Linked DNA regions of Heliomicrobium gestii. The protein of the gene in region 2 interacts with the protein of the main gene of each other region in a pairwise test. Links are inferred from orthologs where the notes say so. Each region holds a gene or a part of one and is shown on either strand. Other genes may lie near its edges. The genes, in order: GTO89_RS16050 and def.

The links.
Region 1: the proteins of def (region 2) and GTO89_RS16050 interact in binary tests that used the Escherichia coli proteins (3 or more experiments, as listed by UniProt). The link is inferred for Heliomicrobium gestii from one-to-one orthologs.

What each region holds. Positions count from the first base shown.
Region 1 is NZ_WXEX01000019.1:16,652-19,786, forward strand. The notes cover bases 198-3,010. They hold GTO89_RS16050 (aspartate-semialdehyde dehydrogenase), read right to left. Parts: upstream 2,203-3,010; coding sequence 1,192-2,202; downstream 198-1,191. Other genes in these bases: dapG (aspartate kinase), read right to left, coding at 198-1,155; GTO89_RS16055 (dipicolinate synthase subunit B), read right to left, coding at 2,239-2,829; dpsA (dipicolinate synthase subunit DpsA), read right to left, coding at 2,850-3,010. Outside these bases: more of dapG, read right to left, coding at 1-197; more of dpsA, read right to left, coding at 3,011-3,135.
Region 2 is NZ_WXEX01000008.1:161,713-164,793, reverse strand. What follows is about bases 304-3,062. They hold def (peptide deformylase), read left to right. Parts: upstream 304-1,333; coding sequence 1,334-1,792; downstream 1,793-3,062. Other genes in these bases: GTO89_RS11025 (DUF116 domain-containing protein), read left to right, coding at 2,770-3,062; fmt (methionyl-tRNA formyltransferase), read left to right, coding at 1,797-2,738; priA (replication restart helicase PriA), read left to right, coding at 304-1,177. In the rest of the region: more of priA, read left to right, coding at 1-303; more of GTO89_RS11025, read left to right, coding at 3,063-3,081. UniProt on the Escherichia coli protein: Removes the formyl group from the N-terminal Met of newly synthesized proteins. Requires at least a dipeptide for an efficient rate of reaction. N-terminal L-methionine is a prerequisite for activity but the enzyme has broad specificity at other positions.

The DNA.
Region 1 (3,135 bases), on a different replicon or contig from region 2:
CAGGCACCAGATGGTGGTGTAGGAATCAGCCGATTGAAGGATCGGCACTTTTTCCCGGTTCAGAGCCAGGACGATCTGCGCCATTACGCCGGGGACGCCGGTCATGTGGATGCCGACGACGGCCACTTTGGCGCATCCCTGGCGGACTTCAGGACAGAGTCCCAACTCTTCGAGCACCTGCGTCGCTTTGGCGGTGATCTCGTCGGCGACGGTGAAGATCACCGCCGTCGGGTGGACATTGATGAAATCGACGCTGATCGCCGCTTCCGCCATCGCTTGAAAAACGGTCTGTCCCGTCAGCGCCGGGTCAGGCCACTGGGTGGTATCCACTTTGATCTGCGTGATCGGGGCCATATGGGCGATGCCGGTGATCAATCGGTCACAACCGGCGTCGTCGCCGGCATGATGCTGGGGCGCGCAGATGAGGGTTCCCTTGTCAGGATGGTCGGTGCTGCGGACACGGACAGCCTGATTGTTCTTCATGGCGATCTCGACGGCGCGAGGGTGGATGACTTTCGCCCCTTCCTGGGCCAATTGGCAGACCTCCCGGTAGGTGACGCTGGGCAGGACCCGCGCATCACTGACGAGATGGGGATCTACCGTGTACACACCCTTCACGTCCGTAAAGATATCAACCACCTCAGCCGCCAGGGCCGCCCCGATGGCCACCGCCGTCGTGTCGCTGCCTCCCCGTCCAAGGGTGGCGATCTCACCGTTCTCGCTGGTCCCTTGAAATCCGGCGATGACGGCCACCCGGTTCTGTTCCAGTGCTCGGCGGATGCGTTCGCCATCGACCCGTTGGATGCGAGCGTCGCCAAATTGCTCTGTTGTGATGACGCCGGCCTGCCAGCCAGTGAGACTAACGGCCTGGATCCCCGCTCTGCGCAGGCAGGCGGTCAAGACGACGGTAGAGATGATCTCGCCGCAGGCCATCAGCATATCCTGCTCGCGCAGCGGCAGGTCGGGAGCGACCTCTCGCACCAGCGAAAGCAGCGTATCTGTCGCGTAGGGTTCCGGTTTGCGACCCATCGCAGATACGACGACGATCACCCGGTACCCTTCCTCCAGCGCTTCCCCGATCCGTTGCACCGCATGATTTCGTTTCATCTCATTGGCGACAGAGGTTCCCCCGAATTTTAGGACGGCAATCCTCAAGGCCGTTCACTCCCGATTGCCGCCGCTGGGGAAGGGTTAGATCCGATTTCGTTGAATCAGCACTTCTGCGATCTGAATGGCATTGGTCGCCGCGCCTTTCCGGATCTGATCGGCCACCACCCAGAGGTTGAGGCCTTGGTCGATGGAAAGGTCCTCCCGGATCCGTCCGACAAAGACCTCGTCTTTGTCAGAGGTGTAGAGGGGCATGGGATATTGCTTGTTTTGCACATCATCAATCACGATAACACCTGGTGCTTTGGCGAGAATTTCCTTCGCTTCAGCGGCAGTGATTTTCCGCTTAAATTCAATGTTGAGCGATTCGGAATGGCTCCGGTAAACGGGAACCCGGACAGTGGTGGCGGTGATCCGCATGTCCGCTTCGTGCAGGATCTTCCGGGTTTCCTTGATCATCTTCCATTCTTCCTTGGTGTAATCCCCATCCTGGAAGACGTCGATGTGGGGGATCAGGTTGAAGGCGATGGGATGAGCGAAAACCTTCGGATCGACCGGCTCGCCGCGCAGGACCTGCCCAGTCTGCTCAGACAATTCAGTGATGCCTTCCTTGCCGGCGCCGGAAACGGCTTGGTAGGTGGAAACGACGACCCGTTCGATGCCGGCGGCGTCGTGAAGCGGTTTCAACGCGACGGCCATGATGATGGTGGAGCAATTCGGATTGGCGATGATCCCCTTGTGCCAGTCCACATCCTCGGGGTTGACTTCGGGGACGACGAGGGGCACCGCCGGATCCATGCGGAAGGCCGACGAGTTGTCGATGACGACAGCGCCGGCTTCCACAGCCGCTTGGGCAAATTCGGTGGAAGCCGACCCGCCGGCGAAGAGGGCGATGTCAATGCCGGCAAAGGCTTTCTCGTCAGTCAGGCCGATGGTGTACTCCTGTCCCTGGTAGGTGACCACTTTGCCGGCAGAGCGAGCGCTGGCCAGCAGGCGAAGTTCGCCGACCGGAAAATTCCGTTCCGCCAATACCTTCAACAGTTCCTGGCCGACGGCGCCAGTCGCTCCGACAATGGCCACATTGTACTTTTTCATCTGGTTGATCCTCCTTGACCGGCGCCTTCGGCCGTTTTATGACAGGTTTGCGAGCAAAACCGGCTGCAATTGCCGTTGTTGCAACGCCGCTGTGATCGCGTCCGGAATCAGTTCCATCCGGGCGATGAGCGAATTGGCTTTTGTTATGGCGTTATCTTGACCGAAAGGCACCATGTACACGTTTTTCATATTCATCAGCTGACCGATGTTTTTTAAGTTGTTGCTGAGGCCGTCATTGGTCGATATGGCCAGCAGCACAGGGCGGAGGTTGCGCAACTGCGCCTTGGCCGCCATGAGCACCGACGTATCGGTGATCCCGTTGGCCAGTTTGGCCAGGGTGTTGCCGGTGCATGGCGCGATGACGACGATGTCGAGCAGCTTCTGTGGTCCGATCGGCTCGGCATCCACAATGGTGCTGCGCGTCTTCTGCCCTGTGATGCGCTCCATCTCTTCCGTCCATTGGGACGCCGGCCCGAAGCGGGTGTCCGTGTGGGTTGCCGATTCAGAAAAAATCGGAGTTACGACGGCCCCATCCTTTACCAACCGGGCTACGATCGGCAGCACATCAGCAATGGTGCAGTGGGAGCCAGTGATGGCAAAACCGATGCGGACTCCTTGCAAAGGCATCCTGCACACCTCCCGGGGGGTTACCCGTCTCTGCGAGGGACATGCCGCGCGATCAGGTCGGGATAGACGCGGGCCAGGATTTCCCCGGCCGTCTTCGGCGCCACCTTCCCCGGCAGGCCGGGGGCGAGCAGCGCCCGGATTCCCAAGCGGCGAGCCGCTTCGAAATCGGTCCCTCCCGGCGCGCTGGCCAGGTCAATGATCAAGGCTTCACGGCTTGTGGCGGCCAGTTCCCCTTCGCCCAGCACTGGGGCCGGAACGGTGTTGAAGATGATGTCCGTCTCCGCCAGGACAGCGGCCAAAGCGGAA
Region 2 (3,081 bases):
TGTCGTCGTCTTCGGTTCGGCCACACCGGCCCTGGAAACATACGCCCAGGCGCTCTCGGGCCGCTTCCGGCTCTTGCAGTTGCGGCAGCGGCCGGCGGGCGGCCAACTCCCCCCGGTCGATGTGATCGATATGCGCAGCGAGTTGGCCGACGGGAACAAGGGGATGCTCTCCCGCAGCCTCTTGGCGGCGGTGGAAGAGCGGTTGCAGCGGCGGCAGCAGGTGATCCTCTACCTGAACCGGCGCGGGTTTTCTACTTTTGTCATCTGTCGCGAGTGCGGGACCGTGGTGACCTGTCCCCGTTGTTCCATCTCTCTCGTCTACCACCGCCAGGGGGAGCAGTTGCACTGTCACTACTGCAACTACCGGCAGGATGTGCCCCAGACCTGTCCCCATTGCCGGAGCCGGGCGATTCGTTATTTCGGCGCCGGCACCCAGCGGATCGAAGAGGAGCTGCGGGCCAGCTTCCCCGGCGTGCCTGTGTTGCGCATGGACCGCGACGTGGCCGAACGGGAGGGGATTGCGCCGGTCCTGGACGCCTTTGGCCGTGGCGAAGCGCCGATCCTCGTCGGGACCCAGATGATCGCCAAAGGTCTCGATTTCCCGCGGGTGACCTTGGTGGGTGTTCTCGCCGCAGATGCGTCCCTGCACATCTCCGATTTTCGCGCCGCCGAACGGACATTCCAGTTGCTCTCCCAGGTGGCCGGACGGGCCGGACGGGCCCGTGATCCGGGCCAGGTGATCCTGCAGACCTACTGTCCCGAGCATTACTGCCTGCAAGCGGTGCAGTTCCATGACTATGAAGGGTTTTTTCGCCGGGAAATCGAATTACGGCAACAACTGAGTTATCCGCCCTTCGCCCGGCTGGCGCGGGTGCTGTTTTCCGGTCCCGAGGAGCCCCTCGTCCGGCTGGCCGCCGACACGTGGGCCGAGATCCTTCGTGACCTGGCGGTTGCGCAGGCCCAGATCCGGGTGGACACAGAAGGCTTCGACGTGTGGGGACCGGCGCCGGCGCCGGTGGCCAAGGTGGAAAACCGCTTTCGCTGGCTGCTCACGTTGCGGGTGAAGGGAGACCGGACAGAGGTCCTGCGTTCGGCCCTGAGCGCTGCGGCGAGGGACTATGACCGCCGCCGCGGACGACCGGTTGGCGTGACGATCAGTCTCATGCTCAATCCCTAGGGTGCGGCCCCAGTTCCCTGGCAATCACAGAGTTTTCAATGACAATAGGCCATAACGCGAACACTCCCAAGATAGGTTAACTTTTTTGGTGTAACCGGACCGGGGTTTGCGATATGATATTTTGGATAGATTTAAAGCCGACGGGGAGGGTTTTCTTTGGCCGTCTATGAAATTATTAAAATGGGTGATCCTGTGCTGCGCGAAAAAGCGAAGCCGGTCACCCGCTTCAACAGCAACCTGGGCCGGCTGATTGACGATATGTTCGATACAATGGCAGCGGCTCGCGGTGTCGGCCTGGCCGCGCCTCAGATCGGCATCAGCAAGCGTGTCTGTGTCGTCGAGGTGGGCAAACGCCGCTTTGAAATGGTCAATCCCGAGATCATCGAGGCGGAAGGCGAACAGTGTGACGCCGAAGGCTGTCTCTCCATTCCGGAATACACCGGCGAGGTGAAGCGGTATCAACGGGTCCGCGTGAAGGCCCAGGATCGCAACGGCGAGGAGTATACCGTCGAGGGGACGGACCTGCTGGCGGTGGCCTTCCAACACGAGATCGACCACCTGGACGGGATCCTCTTTGTCGACCGCGTGGAAAACGACGAGCCGGAGGAGCGATAGGCCGATGCGTTTGGTCTTTATGGGGACGCCTGATTTTGCCGTCCCCACCTTGGAAGCGATTGTCGCGGCCGGCCATGAGGTGGCTCTCGTCGTCACCCGGCCGGACCGCCCGCGGGGGCGGGGGCAAAAAGCGCAACCGAGTCCTGTCAAGGCGGCGGCCGAGCGCTTGGGCATTCCTGTCGAGCATCCGGCCCGTTTGGATGACGATTTTGTGCAAAAACTAAAAGAACTCCGTGTCGAGGCCGGGGTGGTGGCCGCCTTTGGGCGAATCTTGCCGCCGCGGCTCCTGGACGCCTTTCCCCGGCGCTGGATCAATGTCCATGCCTCCTTGTTGCCCAAATACCGCGGCGCGGCGCCGATCCACCGGTCGGTCATCGACGGGGAAAAAGAGACCGGTGTCACGACAATGCTGATGAGCCAGGGCCTTGATGAGGGGGACATGCTCCTCAAGGGCGCCCTGTCCATCGGCCCTGACGACACGACGGGGCAGGTCCACGACGCCTTGGCGGAACTGGGCGCCAGCCTGCTTGTGGAGACGCTGGCCGCTCTGGAATCGGGTTGCCTGCAGGCTACGCCCCAGGAGCACGGGCGATCCACCTACGCGCCCATGCTAACGCGCGACGATGAGCAGGTCGACTGGAACGCGCCGGCCGAGGCGATCCACAACCGGGTGCGCGGGATGAATCCCTGGCCCGGCGCTTTTACCGTCGACGAGGGGAAGATCGTCAAGATCCTCCGGGGGCGTTTGCGCCGCGAGGGGTTGGCGCTGTCCAGTTCCTTCGCCCAGCCCGGCGAGATAATACAGATCGCCGGCGATGAGGTCGCTGTGGCCACCGGCGCCGGCGTGTACTGGTTGGCCGAGGTGCGCCCTGCCGGCGGCAAGACGATGGCCGCCGGGGCCTATGCGCGCGGACGCCGGATAGGACCGGGGTTTCGATTCGGTTGAGATTGGAAGTTTAATTGGGAGCGTTGGAACCATGCCTATCCGCAAGCGATTGTTCATCGGCCTGATGGTGGCCAGCTTTCTCGCCCTGATCGCGCTGGTCTTCCTGGGCTGGTATCTCGTCAAGTATCAAAACTACCCCTGGAACAAGGTCCTGATCGGCCTCTTGGGGGTCGCCTTTCTCGCCGTTGTGGCCTTGATCGCCTTCGGCATCGGCGGGATGATCTTCTCCATCTGGCAGGATCGGGCTATTCCTTCTGTCTATCGTTGGACGCGGATGGCAGTTAATATCCTCTTTCCCATGGCCTTGGTCATCGCCCGTTTCTTTGGCATTAGCCCGGACCGG